3 regions of the Bacillus sp. N6 genome follow, and region 2 is predicted to be linked to each of the others. Evidence: predicted binding sites of a transcription regulator. Region 2 holds the regulator's gene; each other region holds the start of a gene.
What was found. Region 2 encodes NrdR, which represses ribonucleotide reductase genes. Its sites were predicted from a motif close to AACACNATATATNGTGTT; they were not measured.

Region 1 (4,264 bases), 2.2 Mb from region 2:
CTTTTTTCACAGTTGGTGCATTCGGAATGATCGTCATATCAGAAACAGCTGTTAAAGCTTCCATTCCCGCATGAACTGCTTCACGAATTTCTTTATTTTCCATTACGTTTACGATATTTAACGATCCTAAGTTACAGTTAATATCACGACGGATAATGTCATCTGTGCCGTAATCATTTATTTCTGAAGTTTCTTGAAGCTGGAAGATTTCTGTACATAAGTTCGACATCTTCACAGTTCCAATATCCTTCAATGGATGTTGATTATTTGCATTTGATTTAAACATTAAGTATGGGTAACCAGACTCAAGCTGAATCATAGCGATTTTAATAAGCATATCACGTGCACTAATATCTAGTGGCTTCTTCTTCACTTTCGGATTGCTCATTAATTCATCGTACATTTCATCAATATCAATATCATCTAAGTGCTTGCCATATTCTTTATAAACCGTATAAGGTGCGAAAACATGGAAAGGCTCATTTTTCTCAGCAAGCTCAAAGAACTTACTTGGAACGATAATTCCGATTGATAGAGACTGAATACGGCTCTTCTCATCGGCATTTATTTTTTTTGTATCAAGGAATTCAATAATATCCCAATGGAAAATGTTTAAATATACTGCACCGGCACCTTTTCGTTGGCCAAGTTGATTCGCATATGAAAACGAATCTTCAAGCAATTTCATAACAGGTACTACACCACTTGCAGCGTTGTCGATACCTTTAATTTGCTCACCACGTGCGCGTAGCTTAGATAAGTTTAAAGCTACTCCCCCGCCGATTTTCGATAATTGCATCGCAGTATTAATGTTAAAGCCGATCGAATTTAAGCTATCGTCCATCTCTAACAAGAAACAAGACACCATTTCTCCTCTTCTGCTTCTTCCCGCATTTAAAAAGGTTGGTGTCGCTGGTTGGTAGTTTTGTTTTACAATCATGCTTGCGAATTGTCTTGCCTTCGAAACATCACCGCGTCCTAAGTATAATGAAACAATTGCTACACGATCTTCATAGCTTTCTAAGTATTGTTTTTGATCATTCGTTTTTAACGCATAATCTTTGTAGAACTTAGATGCTGCCATATAAGATTGGAACTCGAAGTTTTCACCATAAGCGATGTTATATACTTCCTCTACTTCCTCCAAGCTATACTCGTCCAGAACGTTGTAATAGTAATCATGTTCTTTCATATACTCCATTCGCTCTGCCACGCTATTAAAAGGAACGGTATTCTCTCTAGCTTCTTCCATAAAGACTTCTAATGCCTCTTTATCTTTATGAAGCTGATAAAAACCGTCCTGCATTTGCGTGATTTCATTATTCAGTTCAATGTGTCGCAATCTCCCGCACCCTTTCCTTAAAATATTCTACATCGTTATTTGTTCCAGATAACTCAAATTTTGATACAATAGGCACTTCATATTTAGTAGAAATCTTGTCAGCACTTGCACCGAACATGTCTCCCCAGTTACGATTGCCGCTTGCAGATACGCCTTTTAATTTTTCATTATTGCGCTCTAAAAAGTCTAAAACACGTTCTGGTACATTGCCAAAACCTGTTGTATACGTAATAAGAATAAAGTCTTCATCTATTACTAGATCTTCATCAATTTGAACGGCCGGCATATTTAATTTGTGAATGAAACGCTTCACGTTTCCTGTCATAGAATCATATGCAACTAACATTTCCGACCCTCCCTCTCAAATCTATATTCTCTATATGTTGTTCTTGATTTCTCTATATATTGTATTACGTTTCAAAATAAGACACAAGATATATGTATAAATTCTTTCTTTTTTTAACTTTTACTTTTCGACATGATAGCCGTTTTTTTTCAATACAATGACTATGAAACAACATTCTAAAACTCATGTCAATAAAGTGCTTTTCAAAAAAGTTGTCAACGAATTTAACCTTATTTTTAAAAAAGTTAACAATATATTTTGTCATAAAACGGTAGATGCTGAAGAAATATATTTCTCCAGCATCACGCAAAAAAGAACAGATATGAAACGATAATCTGCTCTAAAAAACGATTACATTTATCAAATTTACCTTATTAAATATATTATACATATACTTTCGTCTCTCGTTACATACTAAAAGATAACTATTATAGAAAAAGATTATTATTATGGAACTTCAATTTATTTATGAAAAGTTTATTCAGAGTGCTCAATACGCAAAATATCTTTTACAAATATATGATGTGGATTTTCATCTTTATCAAGCATTGTACATACAGGAGCCTCTTCATCAAAGTATACAATCATTCCTTCAACATACTGATATGTATGTTGAACTTGTACAGTTACTTTAATTTCTATCGCTTCTTCATATGCTCTTTTTATTTTCTGAAGCATTTTTGCTGAACATTTTCGTTTCTCTGAATACATAACCATTCCCATAAATCTATTGCCGGCTCTATCTTTCCACATATAATCCCAATGTGGTAAAATGCCTTGTTTAAAATCGCCCATAATTCCCCTCTCCTTTATCTTTTATTTATCCCACATTAAACGTCCAGTTGGTGAAGGTTACTAATCAGTGAGGGATGCCCTGCTGATCAAAATTCCCCTTTATGAACGTGGCGTTTCTGAATATGTATAAATCACTTGCCCGCCTCGCTGTGCGTTACCAATGAAATGCTTAAAGTCTTCTCTATTTACAACAACTTCTCTGAACGTATAAAATACATCTTTCGTAACAACATACTCCGTTATTTCACCATTTTTCAGCTGATCTAAAATTGTATTTGCTAATTCTTTATCCATGTATTTCACCTCTCTGCAATATTTTATTCTATCGTATATTCTATAGGTCAACAACTGTAAAATTATCCCGCTATTTGCGGGTAGTCCGATTGGTGTTGACTACTAATCAGTCGTGGAATAAACAAAAAATCTTACTGATTAACATTTCACTTTATCTTGTTGTTATGCCATGATTTTATTTTCGTTATTTCGCAAACAATATCGTTTTACTATATGTCCACTAAATATCATATACTAACATAGCTACTTCTCTATATCAAACATTTCGGCATTCAATTATGCAAAGTTCCATACCACTATGCTACAATATACAAATAGAACTAGGAGGGATACTATGATTCGGAAAGCAAAAAAGACAGATGCAATGGCAATAGCTCCTTTATTGTATAATGCTCTGCATGAAATTGCTGAAAAAATCACAGGTAGCACAGTTGAAGCAGAAGTATTACTAGGACTTGAGACATGGTTCTCAAAAGAAAATAACCGTCTGAGCTACGAAAACTGTTTTATTTATGAACAAGACGAGAGTGCAGTTGGAATTATTGTCGCTTATCACGGTAGTGAAGCAACACAGCTTGACGCACCAATTGTACATCACTTAAGAGAATTACATAAAGATGAATCGATTACGTTAGAAAAAGAAGCTGAGCTTGATGAGTATTACATTGATACATTATCAGTTTCAAGTGCACACGGTGGAAAAGGTATTGGTTCTAAATTAATTGAAGCTGCCGAAATCTATGCAACTGAAAAAGGGCATGAAAAAATCGCTTTACTTGTTAATTTAGAAAACACACGCGCCTATTCACTATACGAAAAGTTAGGTTATAAAAAAGATGAAATTGTTATGCTAGTAGGCGAACCTTATGCTCATCTCGTAAAACCATTAAACGTCAAAATTTCTATATCTTAAAAAGAAAGCACACGATTTATATAAATCGTGTGCTTTTATGTTAAATTCGTATTTAATATATTTCCATCCATCGCCTCGTGAAACGTATATGTTGTACATCCCCATGGCTTTCTATGCAAAATAGGAGAACCAGACCATCCCATTGCCCTCAGCTCCGTTCCAATCATCGAATTAAAATAATTATGACCTACAAGAGCAATACTTCCATGTACGAGAGCATAACGATGTAACAGGTAAGCCGCTTGCCTTGCCCTCTCTCTTACTTCCTTATAAGACTCAACATCTTTATGGTAGCCAAGTATCCATAATGTGCGCCCAATGAACATCCATACCTTAATTGTGCATTTCAACCACTTCGGAGCAAAAAAGTATGAAGGAACTTCAGCTTCTCTAAAAAGAGAGTTTTGCATAAAAGATAAAGAATCCGTTAATTCAGCTGCTGATTGTACAGCACGCCTTTGATCACTTGTTAAGACAAATTTCGCTGCTTCAATTGCCTCTATTGTTTCTATCGGCATTTTAGCTTTTTGTATCATTGACTCGGAATCATACTGTTTCATCCATTCGTGAAATG
Region 2 (4,264 bases):
ACCTGGTTCATATGTACTTAAAAATTCATTCGCTGCGCCAATTGCATCGATACGTGCATTTAAGTCAGAAGGGTCTAAGTTTTCCATAGTTGCCTGTAAAATATCCGTTGGCATATATACACTTTGAACGAGTTTTTCATATTTCTTTCTCTCGTCATATGCTACTTTTCTAACGCAACGATCGTATTGAATATCAATCATCTTCCCTTGAATAACAAGCTTTGGCTCGTATCCTTGCAGCATATTTTTACATGCACCTAAATCCGGACAATCCACGCAACCTACACTTTGTCCAATATATTCATATAACTTTACAAGACTGCGCTCAATCATAGAAGTCGTTACTTCACCTTTATGTTCGTCTATAAATTCTTTTACACGCGGGTGCGCCATTACTTCTGCCTTTAATACTTCATATCTATTTTTAAAATTTTCATTTTCCATTAATTTTGTAAATGAATTTTGAATATGCTCCATTTTCTCACCTCAAAGAGCGTTCATTCTCTTCTATTAATCACGCTTATATTTTTTTAACACTTCTTCTAATCGTTTTCGTTCATCTTCTAGCGTACTTGCATCTTTTTCTACACTTACATCTTTCTTCGCCGTTTCTTTCTCTTGTTCTTTCGGCTCTTCTTCCTTAAGCCAATCTGGCACCATTTCTTTTCGTACCGTTTTCTTCGCCGTACGGCCTTTTTTCTTCGTCTCAGCCCACTCTTGATATTGACGGTTCTCTTCTTTCGCTAACGCCATCGCGTCCGCTACTGTACCGACCTTTTTACGTGCCCAATGCCCAGCAATCTTCTCGACATACGTTTTCGCAAGTTTCATATCTGAGCGTAGCATAACGTAATAAATAAGTACATTCACAACTCCTGGTGTCAATTTTTGATTAATCATGACATCTTCAACGATTTGCAAGTCCGCTTTCGTTGCCTCTGCACCACCAGAAATCTCTTTCAATAGTTGTTTTGGCGAGATTTCCTCTAGCTGCTTTATTAACATCTCCTCTTGTGATGAAGGCTCTTTCTCTTTCATCGTACGTGCAGCATGAGGCTGTACTCTTTCACTTAGTACCGGTAATGCTTGACCATTTTCAAATTGATACCAATCTCGCGCTCCTTTTCTAAGCCTTTCCATATCAATTGTTTGCATCTCTGTCACCGCACCAAGAACGATATTTTGCATCGATAACACATCTACACCATACACGTAAGCAAGTGTTATAACGCAGTCTCTTACTTGATCTGTAATCGCCTTTTTAGGAACAAGAGCGGACAATCCATCTACAAATAAAGAGAAATCAAAGAAATCATTCCAAACTTTCGGAGCGTCTCCCTTCTCGTTACTTGGCATAGTTGTCGTTTTTGGAATACGAAGGTCTTCTTGCGCATGCTCAAGCTGTCCTGGATTAAACGAACCAAACACATCATTGAAAGAGCGCGTAACATTTTCATAAGAAGCAAAATCAAATTCTTCTTCTAAGAAATATTGCTTTACTTGATTATATTTTGTCCGACTCAATCGATTGTATAAAAAGATACTTAAAACAATATCATCAAAAAACTGCTTCGGAGATAAAGGTGGTTGCAACTCATATATGAACATTCGAATATCTTTTTCTTTCTTAATATATACCTTCAAAAGCCCAATTGCCTCTAACTTTACTCGTTCCTCATATATTTCAGGAAGTTGCATTTGCATAGTCACCATAAGGGAATGATGTGTATTCTCTTTTCCAAATACACGATCTTGCTCTAACTCCCCCCATAGTGTCATGTATAAGCTAAAAGCTCTACTACCTATTAACGGCTGATACAACATCGTCAATACTTTTCGGTCGTAATTATGCAGTAGCCCTTTCGCACTTACTTTATAACGATCAATCGGCAATAGCTCCATCCATGACTGTTTTTCCATTCTTGCTTTTCCTTTCTCTCATCCAATCTATCCTCTACTTCATTCCTTCTATCTTCATTATATAAATTCTTAGTGAAAAAGAGCTATTAGCTTTCGCTTCTAGCTCTCTTATCCTATTACTTACGGTATGTAAAGAGAATAAAATACAACTTCTACTCTCTTTCTTTTTGCAGTATATCTTTTAATTCTTCAATAAATACATTTAAATCTTTAAATTGACGATATACAGAAGCAAAACGTACATAAGCAACATCATCAATATCGCGAAGTTCTTCCATAACAATTTCACCAATCATATCACTTTTCACTTCTGATATACCTAAATTACGCAGTTCACGTTCCACGCTTTGTGTTACTTCTTCTAATTGTCTTAAAGATACTGGTCTTTTTTCACACGCTTTAATTAAACCACGTAAAATCTTTTCTTTATTAAACTCTTCTCGTGTGCCTTCTTTTTTAACAACGATAAGAGGTGACTCTTCTACCCTTTCAAAGGTCGTAAAGCGACTTAAACAACTTTCACACTCTCTTCTTCTTCGAATAGAGCGCCCCTCGTCTACCGGACGCGAATCTAACACTCTTGTACCATTATGAGAACAGGATGGACAACGCAATTCATTCACTCCTTTACACTATACTCTTTATTTTTCTCTACTCAATTCACCTAAAATATATATACAATATTATATAACTCATTCTAACTCTCTTACCACTTTAAGTTTCAGCGCATCACTTTATCATCTCATACTTAAAAATAAGATGGTATATAGGGCACTACCTCATTTGCAAGAGTCCAATGTATTCAACTAACGAGTACGTTATATTTTTCCTTTTTTATAAACTAAAAAAGAGGTGCATTATACACCTCTTTACATTTTAAATCAATTATGTTCTTTTTTAAAGAGCTTTTGTTTCTCTCTGCTTAATTTCGAAGCTACCAGTGCCTCGAGGAAGCTCGATGCTCTCACGCGTTTTCGCGTTTAAACCTTCTGCAATATATTCTGCAGCAACATTTGGATCAATACGATCCCCACAAGTATAAACATCAATACTTGCGTAACCGTGCTCCGGAAAGCTATGAATTGTTAAATGTGATTCTGAGATAATTACTACTCCACTTACACCTTGTGGTGCAAATTTATGGAAAGCAACCTCACGCACTTCAGCACCAGCTCTTAGTGCTGCATCCACAAATAATTGTTCAATATACGGCATGTCATTAAGCTTGTCGAAATCGCAATCCCAAAGTTCAGCAATCACGTGACGACCCATCGTATCCATAGTATCCATTCTACAGTTCCCCCTTGTAAATTTATTCTAACTGTTCGAATTGAAAACTAATTTGCAATTTGGCTTGCTCCACTACCACGGGGGAAAGTTAGTCCAGAGAGGTCCTAACCCTTTAAGTAGTGACTACGTACCTCAGCTCTTAAGTTTACGAGTGTTAGTATACTTTGTTTATTTTCATTTTGCAACAACAGTTTTTTCGATTTTCTGTCATATTTTCCTCTTTACTTTTCCCTAAAAAAAATAAACGATTCACAAATGCAGTAATCACAACGTTTCGTGGTATGTCCACTTTTTAAAATATACTTATATAATTTTTTTCCTTTTCAGAAAAAAATAAAAAAAGAGGGCAAATATTGCCTTGCCCTCTCCTCCCTTATTCACTTAAATGTGTTGCACATTTTCTTGTTTCGCTAACTCTTCAACAACTAACGTTACAAGATCTACAACACGACGAGAGTAGCCCCACTCGTTATCATACCAAGCAAGTACTTTCACTTTACGATCACCCATTACCATTGTAGATAAACCATCGATAATAGCTGAATGTGTATTTGTATTAAAGTCGATAGATACTAAAGGCTCTTCGCTGAATTCTACAATACCTTTTAACGCACCGTTTGCAACAGTTTTGAATGCATCGTTAATAGCTTCAACTGTCACATCGCGTTTTACATCTACTACTAAGTCAACAAGAGACACGTTTGGTGTTGGTACACGAAGTGCCATACCATGAAGTTTTCCGTTTAAGTGCGGAAGAACTTTTGCTAGCGCTTTCGCAGCACCTGTCGTTGTCGGAATGATTGATTGTCCGCAAGCACGTGCTCTTCTTAAATCTTTATGTGGGTTATCAATATTTTTTTGGTCATTTGTATAAGCGTGAACTGTCGTCATTAAACCGTTTTCAATTCCAAACTGCTCATCTAACACCTTCACAACAGGCGCTAAACAGTTTGTTGTACAAGATGCATTTGAAATAACAGTATGTTTTGTAATATCTAATTGGTCTTCGTTCACACCAACTACAATTGTTACATCTTCATTTTTACCAGGCGCT
Region 3 (4,264 bases), 920 kb from region 2:
TATATACGCTATCACCACTACGAACAGTTACAATTTGAATCATATGCTGGCTCCTTTCGGGAAAAGATTCACTATTTTTATTTTATTTTTGATGTCACTGTATTATGATTAAATGTATGCAAGGTAGCAGAAGTGAAAGAAGGCGAATATACATATGTTTGTAGCAGAACATGAAGTTGAAATCCGTTATGCGGAAACAGATCAAATGGGTGTTGTTTACCATTCAAACTACTTAGTGTGGCTTGAGTTAGGTCGCACGAAACTTATACAAGATTTAGGTTTTTCATATGTTGAAATGGAGAAAGAAGGAATTATTTCTCCTGTGTTAGATTTACAAATTTCATACCGTAAAGCGATGCGTTACGGAGAAAAAGCAATCGTAAAAACATGGGTAGATACTGTGAGCCCACTTCGCGTTGTATATGGATATGAAATATATAATGGTGATGGTGAACTTTGTATTACTGCAAGTACGACGAATATTTGTGCGAAAAAAGAAGGGTTCCGCCCTGTATCATTTAAAAAGTTATATCCTGAGTGGTATGCGAAATATGAGGAAATTAAGAAAAAATAAAAAAGCGTGGCAGAAGCCACGTTTTTTTATTTTTCATAATTAAATTGTGGGAAGTCGTCACCTTCGTTAAGTGTAACAGATAAATTATGTCCATCGAAGAACCATTCATCATCGCCTTCAATAAAGAAGTTAATACCTTCTTCTTGAATTTGAACAGCAGGATGTGCAGGATCATCTTTACGAATACCTAAAGAAAGTCCTTTTTGCACAGTACTGCAACCACCGTATTGTACGAAAAAGCGTAGTGTTTCATTTGATTGTAAGTTTAATTCATTTTTATACCATTGTGCTGCTTCTTTTGTTACGGAAAGATTCATGTATAGTTCCTCCAAATTATGTTGCTTTTCTTTAGTATAAAAAATAACGCAAAAAGACGCTATTAATATGCTTCACGTTTTCTTTTTGCGTTATGTGGGTTACGATCTTATTTTTGCTTTTTTGAAAAGTTTGCTTTTGGTTCAGTTTTATTTATAATTCGTCCGATATTTGCACGGTGTTTATAAATAACCATACCTGCTAATAAACACATCGCAATAATGAAGATTTTATCCCCGCTAACAATGGATGCAATAACAGCAACAACTGCTGTTACCATAGAAGAAAGTGATACGTATCTTGTTGTAAATAAAAGGGTGAAAAATACAACAGCCAATATTGCAAAAACAACTGGTGAATAGCATAATAGCACCCCAGCAGAAGTTGCAACTGCTTTACCACCACGGAATTTCGCGAAGATCGGGTAGACATGTCCAAGAACAGCCGCTAACCCGAACCATAGTGGGTGAATATCTAATCCGAAAATCATTGGTAGACTTGTTGCTAATGTCCCTTTTAAAATGTCAGCAATTGTAACGGTAAAACCTGCTTTTTTCCCTAATGTACGGAATGTGTTTGTTCCGCCTAGATTACCGCTCCCGTGCTCACGAATATCGATTCCGTAGCCAATTTTTCCAACAACTAGTGCAAATGGAATCGAGCCAAGCAAGTAGGCAACGATAAATAAAAGATATGTAGTAACCATAAGTTCAGTCTCCTTTATTCAAATGTGTTGATAAAGGGTAAAAAGAGTTTTTCCCGTATATTGTACCATACATTTGTAAAGAGCACATTTCTTTTTTGTAAATGAAAAATTCATTATTTCGTGAAAAAAATTTCACAGTAATGTTACATTTCTCACAGAAACAGCAAGACTATATGTAGTAACATTTTAATCAAAAGACAACAACATATTGGTGGAGGGTTATAAATGTTACAAAATAATACACGTGGAGAAGAATTAATGAAAGTGTTCGAGACGATAGTCCACGGCAATGAACAAGATTTAATGCAAGAAAATGCAAATGTAGACGGCCGCTCTCCAATGGGTGTAATGGGAACGTTCGCATCTGAGAGTGCAAAATATTATGCTGTTGAGAGTTTATTGTCAGATCAAGTGAAAAAAGCGATAAATGAAAATATATTATATCCACATGATTTAGATTTTTATGCGACAGGAACGACGACTTGTTCGCAAATTCCGTTAGCGCAAATGCTTGCTAACGGTTTTCATACTGGACATGGACATATGAGACAACCACAAGACATTAAAAGTGCATTGGCTCTTTCGTCTATTATTTTTCAAGCGAATCAAAATATGCAGCATGGCGGTCAATCGTTTGCACTCTTTGATATTGATTTAGCACCTTATGTACGAAAAACAATTGAGAGACATAAAAAACGATTACAATCATATCCGCTTACGAAAGAACAAATAGAAGAATTTGCATGGAAAGAAACGGAAAATGATACGTATCAAGCGTGTGAGGCTTTCGTTCATAATTCGAATAGTATGCATAGTAGGGGCGGAGGACAAGTACCGTTTATTTCTATTAATTACGGAACAGATACATCAAAAGAAGGAAGAATGTTAATTAAACAACTATTAAAAGCAACACAAGCTGGACTTGGTAAAGGAGAGACACCAATTTTTCCGATTCAAATTTTCAAGATGAAAAAAGGTGTGAATTTTGAAGAAAGTGATCCGAATTACGATTTATTTGAATTAGCATTAGAGACAACTGCAGAGCGATTATTCCCTAACTTTTCATTTTTAGATGCTCCGTTTAATGCAGTGCATTATGATGGAAGACCAGAAAGTGAAGTATGTTACATGGGATGTCGTACCCGTGTTATGTCTAATATACATGGAGAAGAAACAGCGATTGGTAGAGGGAATTTATCATTTACGTCTATCAATTTAGTGAAATTAGCGTTAATTAGTGGTTCAAAAGAAGCATTTTTTGAAGCGCTAAACTACTATTTAGATTTAGGAATTAAGCAGCTATTAGAAAGATTTGCGTATCAATGTACGAAGCGAGCAAGAGATTTTCAGTTTTTATATTCACAAGGTGTATGGCGTGGTGGAGAAACATTGCATCCTGAAGACTCCGTAGCCTCGATTTTAAAACAAGGGACGTTAAGTATTGGTTTTATCGGTCTTGCGGAATGTTTAGTAGCTTTAACAGGAAAGCATCATGGGGAAGATGAAGAATCATGGAAACTTGGGTATGAAATTATTTCCTTTATGAGAGATAGAATGGATAAAGCGACAGAAGAACATCAACTGAATTTCTCAGTAATTGCAACTCCAGCAGAAGGATTATCAGGGAAGTTTGTGAAAAAAGATAGAGAAGAATTTGGCGTGATTAGCGGTATAACGAACCATAATTACTATACGAATTCATTCCATATTCCAGTTTATTATAACATTCAAGCGATAAATAAAATCCGTTTAGAAGGTCCGTTCCATGCTCTATGTAACGGGGGACACATTACGTATATTGAACTAGACGGAGCAGCAATGCATAACAAAAAGGCATTAAAACAAATTGTACAAGCCATGGCAGAACATGGCGTTGGATACGGTTCAATTAATCATCCTGTTGACCGTTGTAAGTGCTGTAGTTATCACGGGGTTATTGGGAATGAATGTCCAAGTTGCGGGAATGAAGATGAGGCTAATATAGAAAGAATTCGCCGTATAACAGGCTATCTTGTAGGAGATATGTCAAAGTGGAATAGTGCGAAACGTAGTGAAGAGATAGATCGGGTGAAACATAAATGAAAGTGATGAATATTATTCATGATAGTGTAGTAGATGGAGAAGGATTGCGGACAGTCGTGTTTTTTGCGGGCTGTCCGCATCGTTGCGTTGGTTGCCACAATCCGAAATCGTGGAATATTTGCAACGGAATGGAAATGACAGTAGAAGAAATTGTGAAAGAGATTGCAAGTAATCCATTAACTGATGTAACATTTTCAGGTGGAGATCCATTTTTTCAAGCTGCTGAAGTGAAAAAGGTAGCAAAAATCGTGAAAGATTTGAAAAAAAACCTATGGATGTATACAGGTTATACGTTAGAAGAGATACAGAGTTCTCAAAATAATGATATGATAGAGTTGTTACATTATGGGGATGTTTTAGTCGATGGAAGGTTTGAAATTGAGGAAAAAGATTTAACACTTCCATTTCGCGGAAGCTCCAATCAACGTATTATTCGATTGAAAGAGTAAAAAGGCGGGATAGATTATATGAACAAAACAGTATTGCTTGTTGAAGATGAAAGAAGATTACGTGAAATTGTTAGTGATTATTTTCGTAATGAAGGCTTTGAAGTAATCGAAGCAGAAGATGGAAAAAAAGCGTTAGAG

Region 1: a site for NrdR is predicted at 1,737-1,754, ahead of nrdI (class Ib ribonucleoside-diphosphate reductase assembly flavoprotein NrdI). Genes of this name have one in related genera too.
Region 3: a site for NrdR is predicted at 1,761-1,778, ahead of ACUXVC_RS18145 (anaerobic ribonucleoside triphosphate reductase). Genes of this name have one in related genera too.

What each region holds. Positions count from the first base shown of each region.
Region 1 is NZ_CM127843.1:1,322,765-1,327,028, reverse strand. It holds gene nrdE (class 1b ribonucleoside-diphosphate reductase subunit alpha) at 1-1,342, opposite strand, end outside; gene nrdI (class Ib ribonucleoside-diphosphate reductase assembly flavoprotein NrdI) at 1,329-1,688, opposite strand; gene ACUXVC_RS06865 (hypothetical protein) at 2,166-2,483, opposite strand; gene ACUXVC_RS06860 (hypothetical protein) at 2,583-2,777, opposite strand; gene ACUXVC_RS06855 (GNAT family N-acetyltransferase) at 3,112-3,690, shown strand; gene ACUXVC_RS06850 (hypothetical protein) at 3,726-4,264, opposite strand, start outside.
Region 2 is NZ_CM127843.1:4,465,227-4,469,490, forward strand. It holds gene dnaI (primosomal protein DnaI) at 1-477, opposite strand, end outside; gene ACUXVC_RS23000 (replication initiation and membrane attachment family protein) at 511-1,920, opposite strand; gene nrdR (transcriptional regulator NrdR) at 2,073-2,534, opposite strand; gene speD (adenosylmethionine decarboxylase) at 2,818-3,201, opposite strand; gene ACUXVC_RS23015 (glyceraldehyde-3-phosphate dehydrogenase) at 3,592-4,264, opposite strand, start outside.
Region 3 is NZ_CM127843.1:3,546,623-3,550,886, reverse strand. It holds gene ACUXVC_RS18165 (glycosyl hydrolase family 18 protein) at 1-43, opposite strand, end outside; gene ACUXVC_RS18160 (acyl-CoA thioesterase) at 155-574, shown strand; gene ACUXVC_RS18155 (HesB/YadR/YfhF family protein) at 601-891, opposite strand; gene plsY (glycerol-3-phosphate 1-O-acyltransferase PlsY) at 999-1,595, opposite strand; gene ACUXVC_RS18145 (anaerobic ribonucleoside triphosphate reductase) at 1,821-3,677, shown strand; gene nrdG (anaerobic ribonucleoside-triphosphate reductase activating protein) at 3,674-4,126, shown strand; gene ACUXVC_RS18135 (response regulator transcription factor) at 4,145-4,264, shown strand, end outside.